3 regions of the Bradyrhizobium sp. NBAIM08 genome follow, and region 2 is predicted to be linked to each of the others. Evidence: riboswitches for the same ligand, from Rfam matches in the RefSeq annotation. Region 2 holds a riboswitch; each other region holds the start of a gene.
The links. Region 2 has a riboswitch for cobalamin ahead of I6F37_RS32225 (energy-coupling factor ABC transporter permease). Riboswitches for the same ligand answer to the same signal wherever they lie in the genome.
Positions count from the first base shown of each region.

Region 1 (7,458 bases), on a different contig from region 2:
TTTGGAAGCGCGGCCAACAAAGCCAGCCGACGCAGCGAAACTGCAGGCGGAAGCCCGCCTCGCGGATCTCTCGTCCCGCGAACGCGACGTCCTGCAGGGACTATTAGCCGGCAAGATTAACAAAGTGATAGCCCATGATCTCGGCATCAGTCCGCGGACAGTCGAGGTTTACCGTGCGAACCTGATGGCCAAGACTAATGTCCGCAGCATGTCCGAGTTGATGCGGATCGCCATTACCGCGGGACTCTAGCAGCAGCGCAAAATAGCGTGAATGGCTTATTCATGCATCAAGCTGACGAACGGCAGGTTTCGCGCGCACCGAGCCGATCATGTTTTCGGTGACGCCTGCCGATGCAACACACCCAGGCCGGCCGTTGCGCCAGGTCAATATGTCACGCGAGCCGAGACCTATGATCCGGGCTAGACCCCAACTCGGTCCACATGCGTACTTATCGCATGATCATCAAGCACGTCACCACGCCAGCGTACATCGATCAGGATGCCGTCAACATCGGCCCCGTCACCTCCGCGGCCGACCGATGCTGACGAGGATCAAAGTCAAGGCGCCGAACAAGACTTCCTGCGGCGAGCCGAAAGTGGCGATGGACGACAACGTTTCGGCTGGCTGGAGCTCTTCAGGGGTACGGCAGTGCGCGGCCGACGAAGCCAGCATGCAGCTTCGTAATCCGATTTGAGCATGTTTGAGCAACCAAGTGACCGCGTCGCCCCATACACGCCCCGCTCATGGACTTACGTGTAAATACTTAGGGGCTTCTACCTAGGGAAAACATCCAAATTTCCAATTCGTCAGGAGCAGCCAATCTGCGTCGAATCGACGTTGGTAAGATAGGGTCCGCCATGCACGCCCAGGCCGCCAGTTCTAGCGAGACGAGACGCCATCCGACCAGCGTCTTGCGTGGGCGACCTCATCGTCGTGAACCATTTGGCATAATTCCGAGACCGAAGCGTCTCACTCCCAATAGCGAGATCTACCGCGAAGACCAGGCAGCCCAATACCTCTATCAGGTGGTTTCGTGCGCTGTGCGGTCGTGCTGCGTAACGACGGACTGCCCAGGAGCTTTGTGCAACACTTCAGCTAAGTTGATTTACGCCAGCTCAAATTGAAGCGCGCTACTTTTTGCGTCGAATGGCGCGGACAAATCGCAGCCCCGCGAAGGACACCGAATTCGGCTTGGGCAGTCTTGCAAATGGCAGAAATCGCTTCCAGCCTAGATTGTGCCTCCAGGAACACCGCAATGATCATCGATCTTCTGCTTCGAGAGCATCGCAACATTGATCTTCTTCTGGTCGCTCTTCAACGCGAATTGGAGATTTTTGAGAAGGGGATCCGGCCCGATTATGAGGTCATTCGCGCGATTATCAGCTATTTCGAGGTTTACCCCGAGGTGTACCATCATCCACAGGAAGACTTGATTTTTTTCAAGCTCAAGTCTCGCGATCCGGAGGCAGCTGCAATCGTCGGCGATCTCGCGCTTGAACACCAGGAAGTCGTCGACCGTTTGCACCACTTCGCGCGAGCTATTGACGCTATCCTCGCGGATCGTGACCTCTTTCGGCAAGACGTCGGCAATATCATACGCGACTTTATAGTACGCGAGCGGCACCACATGATGTGGGAAGAACGAGATTTCTTTCCCGCCGCTCTGAAGGCTCTCTCGGCTAAGGATTGGACCGAAATCGCTTCCGCCCTCACCAATGATGGAGATCCGCTGTTCAGCGAGACAGCGGCAGCGACTTCCGATGCGCTAAGAGCGCATATTCTGCAATTGGAGCAAGAAGCTGAGGCCGAACGGAGCTCGGTCGCGTTGTCGTCCGCCAAGGCCGGCAATCCGTGACACAGCGCCGAGACGGACGGGCCGTATTGACGCGGCCGTTTGACAGCAGGAAGTGGACCTCATGCTCATTCTGTCGAAAGAAAATGGGGGTGCTCGCGGGCACGTAGGCTGCCGCCCCCCCCCAAAATGGCTTCTGCGCAACGTGATCGCTTCCTCGACCACCGGCGCAAACAGCATGGCGGAGCCTAGCTGAGCTCTGGTTCCGGCACCACAATGTAAACCTCGCAGGTCTGTCAGTTGCGCAGTGATATCGCGCGAAACGGACGCCTCTCGTGTCCGCCGACCGATGAGGACGGACGATTGCCGCCGCGCGGGTGCGGCGAAGCACCCACTCCTTGAGCCCCGCCCCATACGCTCTGAGACATCCGGCCGCAGCCGGTCCTACTCACTGCACGCGAATGCGAGGCACTGCCAGTCCCGGGTACGTTCAGCACCAACAGCAAGGCGCTGGACGTGGATCGCCACGACCAGTTCTGGCGCAATTGGATTTCAACAACCTATGGGGATCCGCATCGTAAATGATGCTCGTTCCTGACGCGTGACCGCTTCACGCGATCCTACATACGTGTATGCGGCGTGCAGCATGCCCTCCCATTGGCCTTGGAGCGGCCATAGGCATCGGCGACACTCCGTAATCAGGTCCAGAAACCTCTGTTTGAGATCTATGAGCGGACCATGCGGAGGGTGTCACGAGCTTGATGATGCCGCGGTGCCGATAGGGTGCTCCTCAGCGCCCAAGCCGAAACCCGACTATCGGGTGGAACCGGTCGACCAAGGACTGCCTTAAGCAAGGTTCAAATTTAGCAACCGCTTATGCATTGGATAAGCTTGCGAGATCCATGGAGCCGGGCTTACGTCGCCCTGATCGAACATAAGGCTCCAGGCAGGAAAGCGCACCGAGTTTGCTGTCCTGCGGCGACCGCCCGGCATGCCCCCTCGCTGCTGTCGTAATCGTGCCGACGTGCTCATGAGCGACAAACCTTGGTGTAGATTCTAACTCTCAGGCTATACGGTCGCATACCACGGCATAATTGAGCTACGCTGATCTTGTGCTTCAACTCGGCTCAGATTTTCGGCGAATGTCCTCGCCGTGATCGAACTGGCGGCTTCGCCGATGGAAGTCCGCGCGAATGCGTCAGCTTCGCTCCTCCCAGACTTTCGCCCGGCCCGCTAAGCGGGGCGGGGCATTTTTTATGTTCCTAAGGCTCCCGCGCAAATGACCACAAGCGGATCAGCTTTGTCGAAAAGAGACCGAAGCCCGGATCAACGGCCTCGCGGATCGAATGCAGCGCGCAGTTCGCGGGCGGCAGTGACCATGTTCGCTAGCGCTGGCCGAACCTCCTCCCATTTGCGCGTCTTCAGGCCGCAGTCTGGATTGATCCAGAGCTGCGAATCCTGCAGCCGCGTCCGAGCCAACACCATCAGCTCCTTCATTTCGCTCGTCTCGGGAACGCGTGGAGAGTGGATGTCGTACACGCCCGGCCCGATCTGATTTGGATATTCGTAGTTCCTGAACGCGTCGAGTAGTTCCATTTTCGAGCGCGATGTCTCGATCGAGATGACATCCGCGTCCATTGCAGCGATCGCACCAATGATGTCGTTGAACTCCGAGTAGCACATATGCGTATGAATTTGCGTTTGATCGGCGACGCCCGATGAACAGATGCGGAAGCAATCGACGGCCCAGTCGAGATAAGCCGCCCACTCCGATCGACGCAACGGCAATCCTTCGCGGACTGCAGCTTCGTCGATCTGGATCATGGTCGCACCAGCATTCTCGAGATCGCGGACTTCGTCTCGGATCGCGAGCGCAATCTGGCGGCAGACCTCGCTTCTGGGAATATCATCCCGAACAAAGGACCAGTTCAAGATCGTCACCGGTCCGGTCAACATCGCTTTCATCGGCTTCCTTGTTAGTGATTGCGCGTAGCGCCACCAGTCCACGGTGATAGGCTTCGGCCGTGCTACATCGCCAAACAGGATCGGTGGCCTGACGCAGCGCGAGCCGTAGGACTGCACCCATCCGCTCTTGGTAAATACGAAGCCGGCGAGTTGCTCGCCGAAGTACTGCACCATGTCATTGCGCTCAAACTCGCCGTGCACGAGGACGTCAAGACCGATGTCCTCCTGCCAACGTACGGCGCGCGCAGTCTCCTCCTTGAGGAACTTGTCGTATTGCTCGTCGCTTATCGCACCTCGCGCATGCGCCGCACGGGCATTCCGGATCTCTGTGGTCTGCGGAAATGATCCGATCGTCGTGGTAGGAAAAGCCGGTAGTCCGAATCGATTGCTTTGGATCTCGGCCCGACGGGCAAATGGGCTCGCGCGCCGACACATGGTCTGGTCGATCGCTCTCATCCGGACAGCGACATTGGCATCACGGATTTTCGGCGAAGTCCGGCGGACAGTCGCGGCACCTTCCGACTCGGCAAGAGCTAACGCAACATTCTGGTCGCCTGCGAGTGCACGCGCTAGGATCGCAAGCTCCCGCATCTTCTGGACCGAGAAAGCAAGCCAGCTCTTGACGTCGGAAGCGAGGCCGGTCTCGAGTTCAACATCGACCGGCACATGAAGCAGCGAGCAGGATGGGGCGATCTGTACACGATCCTTGCCGAGCTTCGCAATCGCGGGTTCGAGCCGCTGGCGCAGCGACGACAAATTCGACCGCCATACATTCCGACCGTCGACGACACCGAGCGACATGACGAGATCACTTCGGCCGCCAGCGATGATCTGGTGCAACAACTGTGGCGCTCGAACCAGATCGAGGTGCAGCCCGGCAACTGGCAGGCTCAAGGCGGTGTCCAGATTGTCGCCGAGGTCGCCGAAATAGCTGGCAACCATGAGCTTGATCGCCGGCCCCTCCTTGGCGAGCCGGTCATAGGCATGTCGCAAAGATTTTCGCGTCCCCTCATCCAGATCAAGAACTAGGCTGGGCTCGTCGAACTGAACCCAATTTGCCCCACGTTTGGCCAATTCCTGCATAACCTCGATATAGGGCGGTATCAGTTCATCCAGCAGTGAGAGTGGCTGGAACGTGGGATCGGGACTCTTGCCGAGCTTTAGGAATGTGACCGGCCCGATCAGGACGGGGCGGGTCTGAAAGCCAAGGGCCTTGGCTTCCTCATACTCCTCGATCGGCTTGCGAGAGCATAGCCTGAAAGTCTGTCCCCTGTGAAACTCGGGGACCATATAGTGATAGTTGGTGTCGAACCACTTGGTCATCTCCTGCGCGGGTGCGCCAAATCCGCGCGGTCCGTGACCGCAACTCGCTTCCTGGTCGTCGCATTGTGAACCGCGGGCCATGGCGAAGTATGTCTTGAGCGAAACGGATTCGGCTTTCGAGGCGTAGATCTCCGGGATGGCGCCAACCATGACACTTGTGTCGAGCACCTGGTCATACAGCGAGAAATCGTTCGATGGAATGACCGTGACGCCGATAGATTTCTGACGGGCCCAATTCGCGGCACGCAGGCCAGCTGCGTCCTCGAGCAGCTGCTGTTCGCTGCTTTTTCCGGCCCAGTAGCTTTCTAGAGCGACTTTGAGCTCGCGCCTTGGACCGATGCGTGGCGTTCCGAGCGTGGCAACAGGGAGGGAGAGAAGAGACATAGCGTTAACCCATGTTGGGGGCAAAGGCCATGGCGGACGCAGGCAGGGGAAGTCGCGGTGCGACGGCTGCTTGGCGCACCACCGGGACACCCCGCCCGTGGACGAATATAGTGTCGGGGCAGGTCTCCTGGCTCGCAGGTCATCGCTGCTGTCCGGCCTTCCCGAAGCCGCGCAGGCTTCAGTGACGTCGTTGGACAGCGGCTCGCCGCTCACAGTTGCGGGGGCAGCGCCGGCATTTTCACCGGCTTCCCTCTTAGCTCCGGATCAAATGGAAACCGGAGAACCTCGACGACTTGGATTATCGGCAAGAGCAGTCTTCCGTCAACCTCTCAGATCATGTCTCAAGCTGATGCTGCGACATCTGCTACGCGAATGACCGTGCATCTCTAGCATTGAGATGATGTAGCAGTGCTCTCCAATCAGCGATACCGCAATGAGCATCGCAGTTGCCCGCGGGTTGCACGCCAGATCGGTGGAAAGGACAAATGCGGCTTGCGCGGTCGGGGCCGCTGCCTCGAGCAGAACGCATTTGTCGCCAGTCCCAGCTTCCCAGCGGTTTTTCGAGCACGCGCGCCATCCAGCCACCTTCTCGACCAACAGGATCAGTGTTGAATAGGCCAAGACACCTGGCTAAGCCAGCAACTTACAACTTACCCGGGCAGCACGTTTGATTTGCGGTGCCAGCCACACCCCAAATGCTCGGCGAAGATCGGCTTGCCGTCGTTCGCCATCGAGTACAAAGCGCGCCTGACTGAGGCTGTTCTCGACTTCCGGAGCGCCGGACGTCGCGAAAGGAGCGCCAAACGCGCCATGGCCCCTTGGCCGAAAGTGCCCGAAGGCATGGCAGCGATCAAAAGCCCACATTCCGGCAACGATAACCGAACCACACGGTTCAATGACGGCAAACGTGCTGCCACTTCTCATCAGGAACTTGGCACCGAGGCGTTCCGCTGTGCCGTCGAACATCCGGTGCGTGACGGGGATGCATAAGCCGTGCTGGAGAGGTTGAACGGAAACATCGAGACATGCGCCAGTCGGAAAGTCGACAAAGAGGACACAAAACCGGTGCGAATTGCCGTCTATTATCTGGCACGAAGAATGCACGTCCTCTGCCTGCCCAGTCCTCCTGCTGGGCATGTCCAGCACAGCAAATTGAGGCTGTCGGTGGCAGTGAAGTTAGCGGCGCGTGACATAGAGGGGAGCGCCTGCTCGCACGGGAAAACCAGTGGTCGCCCCGTCGCGTCGCCGCTAACTTCTTGCGCTCGCGCATAACAGGTTGAAGGTTGCCTGCTCTGGAATGACGTGTGGATGAGACCGGATAGGCCGACGGTTATGAAGAAAACGTCAGGAAGACGCGCGCTATGGCTTTGGCTCGGTCGATCCCTGATCTGCCTGGCCGGGCTGGCTGCGACGAGCAACACTGTTCGCGCTAACGACAGCCCCCTTGTCGAAAGAGTCAAGTCAACGTGGCGAGCGCAAGACGGTGAGACAATAGAACAAGTTATCTCCAACGTCTCGAAGGTGGCACAGTTCGTCCCTCGGATGTGGGGCGTCGCTGAACTTGACCAAAATGAATATGTTTTTGTTTCTTGGACCAGGCACCGGGATGATAAATCAGACGAAGAGTACGTTATCACCTGGAAGGTCGCGCTCGACGGGACGATTGAACTTGCGTCGACCTATGCGAAGCCAATGGAATTGGGCTGGCGCGCCTTCGCGCTCTCGTTGATCGCCAGTGAAGTCAAGGATGGCGAAAGGGACGCAAATCTTGGCTTTCTGCATGACCCGGCCAACTTCAACTTTGTGACGACCATGCAAGGTCGGCTCGGTGATCTTCTGCGGCAGGGCAGCTGCACTATCGTTGATCCTGTTGGAGTGGACTACTTGCCGAAGCAGAATGACAAGCCGACCGAGAAAGGTGATCTGTGGCGCGTTTTGCTTGTGGTGAACTGTAATATCCCAGGGCCCCGCTATTTTACATACAACGGGGTCA
Region 1 is NZ_JADYVR010000016.1:78,273-85,730, reverse strand. It holds gene fixJ (response regulator FixJ) at 1-250, shown strand, start outside; gene I6F37_RS34305 (hemerythrin domain-containing protein) at 1,257-1,856, shown strand; gene metE (5-methyltetrahydropteroyltriglutamate--homocysteine S-methyltransferase) at 3,120-5,465, opposite strand; cobalamin riboswitch at 5,565-5,768, opposite strand; gene I6F37_RS34295 (hypothetical protein) at 6,180-6,455, shown strand; gene I6F37_RS34290 (nodulate formation efficiency C protein) at 6,798-7,458, shown strand, end outside.
Region 1: it holds a riboswitch for cobalamin, as region 2 does, so the genes downstream of both, metE (5-methyltetrahydropteroyltriglutamate--homocysteine S-methyltransferase) here and I6F37_RS32225 (energy-coupling factor ABC transporter permease) in region 2, are expected to answer to the same signal.

Region 2 (7,458 bases):
ATCGATCACCCGCACCTTGTGCGCGCGGCCCGACGCATCGACGCCGGTGCCGCTGCCCGCGATCTCGTCGGCACTCACACCGAGCAGGCTCGCAGCAATCGCTGCTGAGGTCGTGGTGTTGCCGATCCCCATCTCGCCGAAGATCAAGAGATCAGGCCGGCCGGCCTCGGCGCGCACCACCGCGCGCTGCCCGGCCTCGAAGGCGAAGGCCAATTCCGCCGGCGTGAGCGCGGCCTCGACACTGAAATCGCGGGTGCCGCTGCGCGGCTTGTCGGTGACGATTCCCGCGATCTGCGCCTCGGCCAGCGTGCCGGCGTCGACCACCTCGAGGCTCGAACCCAGCTCGCGCGCCAGCACCGAGATCGCGGCGCCACCGGCAGCAAAATTCGCCATCATCGCGATGGTGACGGCTTGCGGATAGGCCGACACGCCCTGCGCGACGATGCCGTGGTCGCCGGCGAAGATGATGATCGGCACCCGCGCGGCGCGCGGCTGCTCGGTGGCCTGCAGGCCCGCAAGCTCGATTGCGAGCTGCTCGAGCCGGCCGAGCGCGCCGGTCGGCTTCGTCAGTTGCGCCTGCCGCGCAATGGCCGCCTCGCGATGAACAGCGGAGACCTCGGGGCAGTTCTGGGTAACCCATTCGGGAAGCATGCTGCTCAACGCCTGCGTTTGATGATGTAGCTGTCCATGATCCAGCCGTGCCGTTCGCGTGCGTCCTGCCGCACGGCGGCAATGCGCGCGCCCAGTTCAGCCAGCGCGCCGGACATGATGATCTGATCGGGCATGCCGAGATAGGCACCCCACCAGATCTGCAGGCCTTCTGGATCCAGCGATTGGAACGCCGTGCCGCCATCGAGCATCACGACGACGGTATCGACGCCCTGCGGCCAGCCGCCTTCGCGCAAGCGCCGCCCCGTCGTGACCAGAAACGGCTCGCCGATGTCGTTGAGCGGCAGCGCATGCGCCGCGCACAGCGCCTGGATCGAGGTGATCCCAGGCACGACCTCGATTGTCGGCAATGGATCGAGCCGCCGCGCAATGCGCAGCGAAGAATCATAGAGCGAAGGATCGCCCCAGATCAGCAGCGCGACCTTGCCCTCATCTTCGAGATGCCCAGCGATCGTCTGCGACCAAATCGCGGCCACCGCATCGTGCCAATCGTCGACGCCCTTGCGGTAGTCCGCCTCGGTCGCATCGCGCACGGGAAGATCGAATTCGGCGATGCGCGTCGTTTTGTTGGTGAGCACAGCGGCGCAGATCGTTCGCCTGAGATCGGCGAGATCGGATTTCGTAGTCCCCTTGCGCGGGATCAGGATGAGATCGGCGGCGTTGATGGCGTCAACGGCGGCGCGCGTGAGCTGCGCGGGATCGCCGCAACCGATGCCGATCAGAGAGAGCGTTAGCATCGCGAGCGCGATGGGCGGCCACACCGGCCGCCCATCGCTGATCTCTTACGCCGCGTTGTGCAGGCGCGGGGTGACGAGGCCGGGCGCGGTGACGCCGCGCAGCGACTTCGCCAGCGCCAGCACCGCGAGATCGGCGAGCGGTTCGATCACGATCACCAGCGCATAAGCGGCAGCGAACGTCCCGACGCTGGCGAGATTGCTCATCGCAAAGCCGGAGCCATAGAGCGCCCAGAACGCCACCCATGCGATCACGCCGGCCTGGTAGGTCGTCGAAAGCGCCAGCGCCTGACCGTACTTCAAATCGACATAGGCGGTGTTGCGGGCAATGATCCGCTTGGCGATCGCCTGGATCGCGAACAGCGGCACCAGAAGCGTGGTGACGTTCATGCCGTATTGCGGCAGATCGACTGGCTCCAGCAGCATGCCCTGAAGCAGCAGGCCAAATGCAAGGCCGAAGGCGGCGGGCGCAGCACCAAAGAGCAGGAACAAGGTCGAGCCGAGGATGAAGTGCACCTCTGATACCCCAACCGGAAAGTGCGGCAGGATCTCGAAGAAGACGAAGACGAGAGCGGTGGTGGCCAGTGTCCGCGCCGCGAACGAGCCGGCGCCCTGCTCGCGCATGGTCTCGACCGCGAGCTTCAAGGCAACGCCGCCTGCGGCGATGCCGGTTGCGTAACTCAACACGAGCTTGGCGCCCGTCACGATCCCGGGTTCGATATGCATGGCTCAATTCCTTTCCGCCGTCACACCCGACGGCCTTGGCCTCAATACGTGCACGGCCGGTCTCCTGGCTCGCGGTTCACTGGGTTCTCCGGCCTTCCCGGACCTTGCGGTCCAGTGGCGGTTCGGAGGCCCTCACCGCTTACAGTCGCGGGGGCGGCTGGGGTTTTGGGCGCCGCAACTGGGTCCGCCCATCCCCATTCCCGATTATGCTCCGGCGCTTTGCGCCGCGTCGAGCACCATGCCGCTCTTGTGTGCCCCTTTCGTATCGCGGGCGTCAAGGGGCGAACCGCTGCCGGAGCCGTCATGCCGGATATTCTCCCGCCAGCGCGCCGAACAGGATGACGGCCGCAGTGGAAGCGGCGCCGCCGCGCCCGAGCTGCTCGGCGAGCTCGGCAATCGTGGTGCGGACCAGCCGTTCGTCGGGACGCCCGAGAGATTCGGCGAACAGCGCCGGAGTGCTGGGAGCGAGGCCGTGCGCGATCAATTTTGCGGCAAGCGCCGGAAAGGTGCGCCGGCCCATATAGACCACGGTCGTGGCCTCGGGGTCGGCCAGTGCCGCCCAATTCAGATTGGGCGGCAGCTCGCCCGTGACGTCAGCGCCGGTGATGAACTGCACCCGGCGGGAGGTATACCGGCGGGTCAGGGGAATGCCGGCCTGGGCGGCGGCGACACAGGCGGAGGTGACGCCGGGAACGATCTCGTAGCCGATGCCGGCCTCGCGCAGCGTCTCGATCTCCTCCTCCAGCCGGCCGAAAATGCCGGCATCGCCGGACTTGAGCCGCACCACGCGCGCGCCGGTTGCGGCATAGTCGACCAGGAGACGGTTGACGTGGTGCTGCTTGGTCGAAGGACGCCCGGCCCGCTTTCCCACCGCAACGAGATTGGCGCCGGGCCGTGCGAGATCGAGGATCGCGCCGGAGGCAAGATCGTCATAAAGCACGACGTCGGCCTCGCGCAGCCGCGTGGCGCCCTTCACCGTGAGGAGTTCGGGATCGCCCGGACCGGCGGAAACGAAAGAGACAAAACCGCTCACCGGTCCTCCGCGATCAGATGGAAGAACGTGCCGGTGGCATGGCCACGGCGCGAGCCGGTTTCGGCAATGACCGCGCCGGTGGCATCGTGCACGACCGCGAGCGGCGTATCGGGCTGGGCGAGGATCGTCGAATAGTGGAACTCGTGGCCGCGCAGGCGCGCGCCAGGCTGATGCCCCGGCATCGGCGCAGCCAGTTCAGCAAGACGATAGCCGAGATGCATGCGGCGCTTGGCAAAGCTGGTCTCGAGGCCAAGCAGCCCCGCCATCTCATGGCTGATACCGTCGGCGTCGGTGAGGCCTGCGCCCAGCACCATATAGCCTCCGCATTCACCATGCACCGGCCGGGTCTCGGCGAAAACGCGCAAGCCGCTGCGAAAGCGCGCATTGGCCGCGAGCTTTGCCGCATGCAGCTCGGGATAGCCGCCGGGCAGCCAGCACACGTCGGCGCTCGCATCGGGTGCTTCGTTGGCCAGCGGCGAGAACGGCACGATCTCGGCGCCCGCGGCGCGCCAAGCTTCCAGCATATGCGGATAGAAGAAGGAGAACGCCGCATCGCGCGCCAGCGCGATGCGCTGGCCGGGCGGCGTCACGTTCAATCCGTTCGCCGCAGCTTGCGGCGACCATTGGCCTGCCGAGTGGAGCACCGCATCGAGATCGACGTGCTCGGCGACAAAGCGCGCGGCCTCGTCGATCAGCTTGCCGATCTCGGCCTGCTCCTCGGCCTGCACGAGACCGAGATGCCGCTTCGGCAGGCTGATCTCGGCATGGCGCGGCAGCGCGCCGAACACTTTGATGCCGGCCTCGTTCAGCGCGCGCCGCACCAGATCCTCATGGCGGGGGCTGGCGACGCGATTGAGCACGACGCCGCCAAGGCGCACGCCGGCGCGGTAATCGCGAAGGCCGGCGGCGATCGCTGCCGCAGTCTGCGCCTGGCCGGAGGGATCGATCACCAGAACCACTGGCCAGCCCAGCATCTCCGCGATATCAGCGGTCGCTCCGGTGCCGGAGACACCGCGCGCGGCGACACCGTCGAACAGGCCCATCGATCCCTCGGCGAGAACGACATCTGCATTGCCGCCACGGCTGACGAGATGCGCGATGGTGCCGCGATCCATCGCCCAGCTGTCGACGTTGACCGAGGCGCGTCCCGTGGCCGCGGCGTGGAAGGCGGGATCGATATAGTCGGGGCCGCTCTTGAAGCACTGCACGTTCAGGCCGCGCTTGCGCCAGGCGCGGGCGAGCGCCAGCGTCAGCGTGGTCTTGCCGACGCCGGAGGCCGGCGCGGAGATGACGAGGCTCGCCGGCATCACGACGCCTCCGGAAAGCGCGGCTCGGCACCGACCGGCCGGTAGCGGCGGTCGTAATCGGCGGCATAGAGACGGCTCTCGTCAAAATCGGCAGCGCCAAGCGTCTTGCCGACCAGGATCAGCGCCGTGCGCTCCATCTCGCCACCCACGAACGCATCGAGCGTTGCGAGCGTCGCACGCACGATGCGCTGCTCCGGCCAGCTCGCGCGCCAGACGATCGCGACCGGGCAATCCGCGCCGTAATGCGGCGTCAGCTCGGCGACGACCTGGTCGAGCAGATGGATCGACAGGTGGATCGCGAGCACCGCGCCGGTCGCAGCGAACGCGGCGAGCTTCTCGCCCTCGGGCATCGCGCTGGCACGGCCCGGCGTGCGCGTCAGCACGACCGTCTGAGCAAGACCGGGCAGCGTCAGCTCAGCCTCCAGCGCGGCCGCGGCAGCCGAGAACGAGGGAACGCCGGGTGTCACCGAGTAGGGAATCCCGAGCGCCCGCAAACGGCGGAGCTGCTCGCCCATCGCCGACCAGATTGAGAGATCGCCGGAATGCAGCCGCGCGACATCCAGGCCTGCCGCATGCGCGCCTGCGATCTCGGCGATGATCTGGTCGAGCGACATTGGCGCGGTGTTGACGATACGTGCGCCGGGCGGGCAATGCGCCAGCACGCCCTCCGGCACCAGCGAGCCGGCATAGAGACAAACCGGACTGGCCGCGATCAGATCGCGGCCGCGCAACGTCAGCAGATCGGGTGCGCCCGGCCCTGCGCCGATGAAATGCACCGTCATGTGCCGTCTCCTTCGGCGATCGCCGCGGTCGCGGTGCGATCCTGCGAGACAACCCGTGCTGCAATCAACCGCGCGCGCGGACCGGCGACCGCGAGCGCAGCAGCCTCGGCTACAGATCCGGTGCCAAATTTCTCCGCGACGAGCTTCGATTGCGTGGGCGTGTCGATGCCGGCCAGTGTCGCGACCGGAACGGCCCTGATCGGCACGCCGCATTCGCGTGCGAGCTGCTTCAGCGCCTCGGTATCGGCCTTATCGCTGACGGTTGCCATCGCCGCAAGCCCTTCCGCACCGCCCGCAGCGAGCAGCGCTTCACGCAGCGAAGCCAGCGTCACATCGCGCTTGAAGCCGAGTCCGGCGACCTTCATCGCACCACACTCCACTGCACCACGGGGCGTGCTGCCTCCCACGACCGATAGCGGCCGAGCGGGGCGGCATGAGAAATTTCGGCCCGCATCAGTTCGCCGCCGTGACGCCGATGCAGCTCGCCGAGCAGAGCTTCCGTCTCCAGCGTCACAGCATGCGCCACGAGCCGCGCACCCGGCGAGAACCGCGGCCAGATCGCATCAAATAACACTTCGTCGAGACCACCGCCAATGAAGACGGCATCCGCCGCTTCCAACCCGGCAAGAGCTTCCGGTGCCCTGCCCGTGACGACTGTGATCCGATGTGCCAGACCGAAGGCGGCTGCATTCTTGCGGATGTTCGCGGCGCGATCCTCGCGCGCTTCGACTGCACTCGCCGTCCCACCACACAGCGCCCACTCCACGGAGATCGAGCCTGAACCTGCGCCGATATCCCACAGCCGCTCGCCGGCACGCGGCGCCAGCGCCGAGAGCGCAAGCGCACGCACCGGCCGCTTGGTGATCTGGCCGTCGTGAACGAAGACGTCGTCCGGCAGGCCCGAGCTGCGAGCAATGCCATGTGCGCCCCTCGCCTCCACGGCTACTGCCACTGGGTTTCCAGTGAGATCACCAGAACAATCCCTGGCGTGATACTCCTGGACACTTTCGCGCGGCCCACCGAGCGCGGCGAGAGTCCAGAATGTCGAGGAGCCCCAGCCGCGTTCCGTCAGCCATTTCGCAAGATCGCTGCCGGCCTTGCCATCGCGTACCAGGCAAATGATGCGCGCACCGTGCGCAAGATAAGGAACCAGACGTTCGAACGGGGCAGCGTGCAGGGCGAGGCAAATGGTGGACTCCAGACGCCAGCCCAGCCGCGCGGCGGCGAGCGAAAAGGTCGACGGCGCGGGGTGCGCGATCCACTCACCGCTGCCGAGCTTCTCGGCGAGGCTCGCGCCGGCGCCATGCCAGAACGGATCGCCGGAGGCGAGCACCACTGTCGGCCGACCGCGGCAGCTCAGCACAACATTCGCATCGAACGGCACCGGCCATGGACGACCGCGGCTGCCAATGTCGGCAAGCGCAAGATGACGCTCGCCGCCGAACACGGTTTCGGCCCTGGCAAGCGCCTTTCGGCTTGCCTCCGACAGCCCGGCAAGGCCATCTTCGCCGATACCGATGATGGTCAGCCAGGGCTCATTCATGATTCGCGCCCTCATTCTGGGCGGAACGGCCGATGCGAGCCTGCTCGCAGCGGAGATCGCGCGCGCCGGCATCGATGCCGTCTATTCCTATGGCGGCCGCACCCGCGCGCCCGCCGATCAGCCGCTGCCGACGCGCATCGGCGGGTTTGGCGGCGTGAGCGGGCTGGCCGACTACATCCTCCGCGAAGGCATCACGCATGTCATCGACGCGACGCATCCGTTCGCTGCCGAAATGAGCCGTCATGCGGTCGAGGCCTGCGCGGACACCAATGCGCCGCTGATCGCGCTGGAGCGCGCGCCCTGGACCAGGGTGTCCGGCGACAACTGGATCGAGGTCGCCGACGTCAACGCCGCCGTTGCGGCCCTGCCCGAGGTGCCGACAAACGTGTTCCTCGCCATCGGCCGTCAGCACATCGCGCCGTTCGCGGCCAAGCCGCAACATGCCTACACGCTGCGTTTCGTCGATCCGCCCGAAGCATCGCTGCCCTTCGCGGCCGATGTGATCGTATCGCGTGGCCCCTTCACCCTCGACGGCGAGTTGGAGATGCTGCACACGCGCGGCATCGCCTGGATCGTCGCCCGCAATTCCGGCGGCGACGGCGCGCGCGCCAAGATCGACGCGGCGCGCATGCTCGGCCTTCCCGTAATCATGATCTCGCGACCA
Region 2 is NZ_JADYVR010000013.1:109,787-117,244, reverse strand. It holds gene cobT (nicotinate-nucleotide--dimethylbenzimidazole phosphoribosyltransferase) at 1-651, opposite strand, end outside; gene cobF (precorrin-6A synthase (deacetylating)) at 657-1,406, opposite strand; gene I6F37_RS32225 (energy-coupling factor ABC transporter permease) at 1,452-2,129, opposite strand; cobalamin riboswitch at 2,166-2,385, opposite strand; gene cobA (uroporphyrinogen-III C-methyltransferase) at 2,431-3,162, opposite strand; gene I6F37_RS32215 (cobyrinate a,c-diamide synthase) at 3,159-4,469, opposite strand; gene cobM (precorrin-4 C(11)-methyltransferase) at 4,469-5,251, opposite strand; gene I6F37_RS32205 (cobalamin biosynthesis protein) at 5,248-5,616, opposite strand; gene I6F37_RS32200 (bifunctional cobalt-precorrin-7 (C(5))-methyltransferase/cobalt-precorrin-6B (C(15))-methyltransferase) at 5,613-6,794, opposite strand; gene I6F37_RS32195 (cobalt-precorrin-6A reductase) at 6,793-7,458, shown strand, end outside.

Region 3 (7,458 bases), on a different contig from region 2:
CACGGGCCAAGTCGGCTATGCCTGGAATAACGTGCTGCTCTATGTAAGAGGTGGGGCTGCAGTCGTCCGTGACAAATACCGGGTCTCCGATTTTGCGACCGGGCTCACTATCGACAACGGCAGCGAAACTCGTTGGGGCGGCACGGTAGGGGCGGGCCTTGAATTTGGCTTTGCTCCGAACTGGTCCATCGGCGTTGAATACGACCACCTGTTCATGGGGCGTCGGGATGTGGATTTCTTTTTTTCACCCGGACTCGTGGGTGTTCCGGTGGGCACTTTTGCAGGGACTGCCCGTATCGGTCAGGACGTCGATATCGGCTTGGTCCGTGTGAACTACCGGTGGGGTGGCGTGATCGCCACGACCTATTGATCGATCTTCGCCAAAATGGCGCGGGTTCGCACCAATATCTGAGCCGCATCGCGGCATAGAAACCTTGGCAACAGGGACTCGCATCAATGGCGCTATCGGCTTCTTGTCGGTACATCGGCTCGAGCTGGTTAGGCGTGGTTCAAAGGAATCTGGCTGATCTGGTTATGACGCAGCGCCACGGCGAAGATCGCGGCGAACTCAAGCGTGCTGCCGTGGTCGAACGCCAGCCGCTTAGTGGCTGGCTGCGCCGATTTCCCGGCCCCGTGCCTCCACCTGCATCACCGTCGGCTTTCCGGCCGTCGGAGAATGATGAGGCAAAAAATAGTTTTGTCGACCGTCGTAGTTAACCCGGCCCTCGCTTAGGGAGACACAGGTCATCGATTACAATCGTTCCGGTCGGCCGCACTGGCCACCTCGGACGAAAGGCCGACGAGCGGTCGAAGCGGCGCTCGTGCGAGGGTGGGACATAACGTCGACGACGTGATGGCTTGCGTCATCGTCGCTGCCGATCTCTGCGCCCGATCAGCCTGCCGAACCCCCGCTGGCGCGGATCAATTGGGAGCGCCTCGGAGAGCGGATGCAAAATCTCCAGAGGTGGATCGGCAGCGCTGAAGCGGAACTCTTGTGCTAGGACAGAAACGCGGCTGTCATCCGAGCCGCATTGCCAGCGTCTGCTCGTAGTAGATCACCTCCGCGAAGCCACGGCCGAGGAAGACCGTCAGTGGGTCGGCGACGAAATCAAGCGCGAAGGGGGATGAAGAACAAATCGGTTTGCCTGATCCGACCGGGCTGCAATGAAGATGCCCCCCTTTGACAGGGTTGCCCTCTTTACAACTTCCGATTGCGTGATAGTAATCCCCTCTAGCCCTACGAGGGGGGCGGCCGTGGCGATCATCGAGAACATTCGTCTGCTCAAGGGCGTAGCCGTGTTGCGCTGATTTACTTCATGAGACCCACCTCACCGACCTGCGGAAATACTGTAAACCCTAGCCGCCATCAGCAATGGAGCGCATGTACCGGCTTAACCCAACAAACCATCTGTGTGTCCGGTTTTGTCGCGCTGCAATCAAGACGCCACGATGAGGAGGTCCGGTTCTATGCCTTTGTCATGCTGGCGGGTGACGGCGACGACTACCGGCGCCTGCCGCTGTCAATGCCGCTAGCATGAATAAAATGGGCTAGATACGGCCGAAAGTCGCCCACACCCCGTCTTCGCCGTCCCAGCTGCCGCGGCTCGCCGCCTTGGAGTACTCCGTGGCGCGCTGCTCGAAGAAATTGGCGTGCTCGACGCCATTGAGAATCTCGACGAGCCACGGCAGCGGATGCGCCTTGAGCTGGGTGAACCCGCCCTCCTTCGCCTCGAAGAAGCCGAAGACCGGGGCAATCCGGAGTTGGGCCAGTCGCCAGTCGGCGACGTAGCGGACGTAGGCGTGGATATGCTCAGGCAGCATGCCCTCGATCTTGCCAAGGCCGAAGGCGAGCTCGACGAAGTTCTCCTCCAGCTTCACCATGGTCTTGGCTACGTCGACAATGTCGTCGCGGACGGGGCGCGTCACCGCGCCGGTTTCGCGGTGCCATTCGTGAAATAGCTTGATGATGCCCTCGCAGTGGAGACTCTCGTCGCGCACTGACCAGCTTACGATCTGTCCCATGCCGTTCATCTTGTTGTGGCGTGGGAAGTTCAGCAGCATGGCGAAGCTGGCGAACAAGGCCATGCCTTCGGTGAAGGCGCCGAACATCGCCAGGGTACGGGCGACATCCGCCACGCTGTCGACGCCGAACTCGTGCATGTAGTCCGCCTTGGCGCGCATCTGCGCATAGCCGCGGAATGCCTCGAACTCGGTCTTAGGCATACCGAGCGTCTTGAGCAGCAGGGCATAGGCGTCGATATGAACCGTCTCCATGTTAGTGAAAGCGGCCATCATCATCTGGACGGTGAGTGGCTGGAAGAGCGGAATGTACCGCTTGAAATAGTTGTCGCCGACCTCGATGTCCGACTGAGTGAAGAAACGGAAGATCTGGGTGAGCAGCGCGCGCTCGCTGTCGGTGACGCGGTCCGAAGCCCAGTCGTTGAGGTCGGCGCCGAGCGGCACCTCCTCGCCCATCCAGTGGGTCTGCTGCTGGCGCTTCCAGAACTCGTAAGCCCAGGCATAGCGATCGACGTCGTAGCTGCCGGTCGAGTCAAGGAGGCCGACGCGTCCCTTGCCGATCAACGTGCGCGGATCGGCGCGCGATAGATCGATCACTGACATGCGAGGCACTCCTCATAGTCGGTGCGCTGCCGCGCCGGCTGCTGCGTCGGCGTTGCATCCCCGGCAATCTTGCCGGCGAACGCCGCGCGCGAGATCGACTTTGATCGACAGTAGTAGAGGCTCTTCACCCCACGCTTCCACGCCGTCCAGTGCAGCATGTGGAGGTCCCACTTATCGACGTCGGCCGGCAGATAGAGGTTGATCGACTGGCTCTGGCAAATCAACGCGGCGCGGTCGGCGGCAAGCTCGACGATCCAGCGCTGGTCGATCTCGAAGGCGGTGCGAAAGATCGCTTTCTCGTGCTCCGACAGGACGTCGAGATGGGCGACCGATCCGTCGTGCGCGATGATCGACTCCCAGGTCGCCGAGGTGTCGGCGCCTTTCGCGGCCAGCACCTTAGCGAGGTGCGGATTGCGCACCGAGATGGCGCCGGATAGCGTCTTGTGGGTGTAGATGTTGGCCGGGATCGGCTCAGTGCAGGCGCTGGTGCCGCCGCAGATGATGCTGATCGAGGCGGTCGGCGCGATTGCGATCTTGTGGCTGAAGCGCGCCATCACGCCGCGTTCCAGGGCATCCGGGCACGGGCCACGCTCGCGAGCGAGCGCCACGGATGCCGCATCGGCTTCGCGACGAAGTTTTCGGAACATGTTCAGATTGAATGACTTGGCCAGGGTACCCTGCATTGGAATGCCCTTGGCCTGGAGAAACGAGTGGAAGCCCATGACGCCGAGGCCAACGGAGCGCTCGCGCAGGGCGGCGTAGCGGGCACGCTTCATTCCGTCCGGCGCCACCGTGATGAAGTGCGTGAGCACGTTGTCTAGGAAGCGCATGACGTCCTCGATGAAGCCGGGCTCCTCATTCCACTGGTCCCAGGTCTCGAGGTTGAGCGACGACAGGCAGCACACCGCGGTGCGCTCCTCGCCGCGATGATCGATGCCGGTCGACAGGGTAATCTCGCTGCACAGGTTGGAGGTCGAGACCTTGAGGCCGAGCTCGCGCTGGTGCTTGGGGAGCGCACGGTTCACGGTGTCGATGAACAAGAGATAAGGCTCGCCGGTCTGCAGCCGGTTCTCAAGGATGCGTTGCCACAGCTGGCGGGCATCGATCTCGCGGACGACCTCGTTAGTCTTCGGGCTGCGCAGAGCGAATGCGGTGCCGGCGCCCACGGCACACATGAACTCGTCGGTGACGTTGATGCCGTGATGTAGGTTGAGGCTCTTGCGGTTGAAGTCACCAGACGCCTTGCGGATCTCGAGGAACTCCTCGATCTCGGGATGGTGGATATCGAGATAGACCGCCGCCGAGCCGCGCCGCAACGAGCCCTGGCTGATCGCCAGCGTGAGGCCGTCCGTGACGTGGATGAACGGGATGATGCCCGAGGTGACGCCGCCCCTCGCCTTCTCGCCGATTGAGCGAACATTACCCCAGTAGGTGCCGATGCCGCCGCCATTGGAAGCAAGCCAGACGTTCTCGTTCCAGGTGCCGACGATGCCTTCGAGCGAGTCCGACACTGAGTTAAGGAAGCACGAGATCGGAAGGCCGCGCGTCGTGCCGCCGTTGGAGAGCACCGGTGTGGCCGGCATGAACCACAGCCGAGACATCGCATCATATAGACGTTGGGCATGCGCAACATTGTCCGCGAAGGCGCAAGACACTCGGGCGAACATGTCCTGGAGGCCTTCGCCGGCGAGCAGATAGCGGTCGGTCAGCGTCAGCCTACCAAACGAGGTCAGCAGGTCGTCGCGCGACCGATCGAGCGAAAGGTCAGACGGAGTTGGCGATCGCGCGGGGGGCCTCGGCAGGGGAGCCGGCAATGCTGGGGGGCTGCACAAGACCTTTGCCTGCGCTGAGGGCTGCCGCACACTCGGCAGCTCAATGAGATGACCATACTGATCGAAATCGTAAGACGCCGACATCGGCAACCCCGTGATATTTGGGGGCTGGGACCGTGCGGACGACTTGCGAGGAGACCCGGCCAATGTCCCCGGCTGCAAGCGACCCACCGGGCACCCCGCCCGAGGACATGGGTTCTGTCGCGGTAGGTTTCCTGGCTCGCGGGTCTTCCCAGCGCTGTCGCGCTAATGCCTCGGAATAGCCGCTGCCGGCACAATGGGTTCCCCTTAACTCCGTGCCACCATATAGGCGAATTGAAAACCACGACGACACCACATATAGAAGCCGTTGCCCAGACTCGTCAAGACGGCACAGTCAAGTTAACCAGTTGGAGCAGCCCCGAGGTCGAGGTTCGAAATTCGCCGAGCGCCTGTCCTGAGAGCCTCACTCAAAAAGCATAGATGTCTCAAGGCCTGGCCAATCGGCGAGTTAGGAGCCTCAGATGGGCGACGAGCGGCCAGGCGAGCTCGGTAGCGGCGGAACCTTCGAAGTCTTTGCAGAGATGCCGACATCTGCCGAGCCACGCAAAGGTGCGCTCGACGACCGAGCGCCTGCGATCGGCCAAGATGTGCTCAAGCCTTTGGAAGTGGCGTCGCAAATTCTCCAACAGGGGAACAGCAACCCTGGACATCCTGAATGTTGGCATCGATCGGTTCGCGGTCCGCGAATTGAGTTGGGCCGGATCGGGTTTCGGTAGCCATACGCGTCTCGCCATTCATCGCTTTCTGTGGCCCTTAGATCAAAAATTGTCTGGAGCCCGACCGCAATCGATGCAGCCGCCCGTGGCAATGTCCCACGCTTAGTGGATTTGACCCCGCCAGCTCTCACATCAGACGTGCCAACTTTGCCGAAGAGGCGATTCGTATGCTTTTCGCAGGCCGGGCGAGCCGCCTCACGTGCTCAGTTGTCTGGCCGCGAACATAAGCCGTCCTGACCGAACGCGGTCATGTCAGGTTATTGGCAATCAATCCTAACGGGATGAGCTATGCTTGAGTCTGGGTGACGAGCCGATCCGGCGGCGCGGCCTTGCTGGGTGGGAATGAAGCCGTTCGCAACATTGGCGTGAGCGGCGGCGAAGAACCGTGTTGTATCTCACCAACGACCTTGAAGCCGTGACGTTGGTAAAAGGGAATGTTTTCAGGGTTCGAGCTTTCGAGGTAGGCAACAATGCCGTCCTCATCGCATCGTTGAAGGGCGTAGTTCATCAGCAACGTGCCAAGCCCTTTTCCGACCCAGTTCGGATCGACGGCAATGAGTGGCAGATACCAATGTGGCTCGTGGGGACGATGTTCGGCCATTCTCCGCCGCAAGTGTGCCATATCCTCGGTAATCTCCGGGCGCAGGGATAGCGCCATGATTGCATCCAATGCCTCCTCATCTTGCTGCACGTTGGGAGGCAGCCACAGGGCCGCGCCACGAATCTCTCCCGCGACGTAGGCTGTGCCATGTGCAAATGCTCGGCCCCCACAGGCGTCAATGAACTGAGGCATGCTCCTAAGGTATTGCCCTGGGTCAGGCCAACTCCAACGCATCAACGGATCCGCGGCAAAGCCGAGCACAATGGTCCAGACAGTGCTTGCACGAATGTTTGCGTTCGCAGATCTGATATCTGATTCCTCTGTCATGATGCCGTTTTCGGGGCTCTGTTTTGGCATTGGCCTTCCAAGGAGGAGCATGGCATCGACGCGTCTGACGGTGAGCGGAATGGATGCACCGACGGGGACCCGCCGGGTGCATTTGGTTTCCCTTCCGAGATCTCCGCCTGTCTCAGACGGCTGACGTTGACGGCCACTTCGGACGAAGGCTCCTTGGTCGGCAATGCTTGGATCTACATATTCCTGGCGAGCTTCTGCGCTTCCACGCCCTATCTGGAACCCGCCCCGCCCTTCCCAAAGGAAGCTCCGACGTTCTCAAGGTCGACACGGTTCGGCAGCCTGCAACCGTCCGCGAAGGGAATGACATGAGGACGCCTTTGAGATTGCAAGTGCGAAGAAGTCAGGGCATGGCGAACATCGGGCGATGGCTGCCTGAACCGGGCTCCGGCACGAGCAAACAGCTAGCCAAGTGTCGCGCGTCGAGGTCCAGACTAGGCAGGGAATCATCACCTCGTCTCGTATTGAGCGGTTCTCGTAAGTTTCTTGGTCAAAACACATGCTAAGTGCGAAACCTCCATTGCCAACGTCGTGTCCGCGGTCACCGGCAGAGAGAGCTTTCGTCTGCGAGACTCATATGCGTAGTACAGCGGCTTTCCAATTATCGCATGCTGTCCGCGCTCCTTGATGTTCTTGTGTCCAACAACTCTCGGCGCATCATCGCCGCGATTCGCGATTGTCGGATCAAGGCAACGCGACTGGATACCACGACGCTGCCGCCGTCGACCTACTAAACAACGCAACTTGGGATCGCGCGAGAGCTTTCGTGCCTTGATTGATCGTCAGGCGTGTCGATCGCTCGCACAACGGCGTTAGCTCTATCGAGCGAAAACGTTGCTGTCGTGCCGTCGTCGAACTTGACGCCCAGGTCAGTTGTATCCGCCGCGATCCTTGCCATAGTGGGAAAGACAGCAGGCTGGCGTAGTTGCGCGAGTAATTCTCGTAAAAGAGGTTTTTGGCCACAAGCGTTGATGGCTTCATAGGTCTTGTTCCAACTCACTCCCTGATCGGAACGGTTTGGAAGATTTCTTGGCGCTGGTATGCTTGCCACACCAGGTCCGAGATCCACGTGGTGAGTCATGTTGTTTCGTTCTGTCTTGGAAAACTGTAGTCGGGGCAGCATATCAGAAGGCAATGTAGCGAAGACCTCCCCAGAATGGGTAGGGATCTATCCGCCCTTGATGCTGAGTTGGCCCGGGTTCAACCTTGAGCATAGTCTGTCGAACGCCATCCGGAACTGCCCCCTTTTCGTCATGAAGAACTGCCCCACCATCGGACGTTTGATGGTCGC
Region 3 is NZ_JADYVR010000026.1:31,437-38,894, forward strand. It holds gene I6F37_RS37645 (outer membrane protein) at 1-370, shown strand, start outside; gene I6F37_RS37650 (ribonucleotide-diphosphate reductase subunit beta) at 1,549-2,622, opposite strand; gene I6F37_RS37655 (ribonucleoside-diphosphate reductase subunit alpha) at 2,613-4,538, opposite strand; cobalamin riboswitch at 4,642-4,796, opposite strand; partial or broken gene I6F37_RS37660 (IS5/IS1182 family transposase) at 4,922-5,068, opposite strand; gene I6F37_RS37665 (N-acetyltransferase) at 5,499-6,140, opposite strand.
Region 3: it holds a riboswitch for cobalamin, as region 2 does, so the genes downstream of both, I6F37_RS37655 (ribonucleoside-diphosphate reductase subunit alpha) here and I6F37_RS32225 (energy-coupling factor ABC transporter permease) in region 2, are expected to answer to the same signal.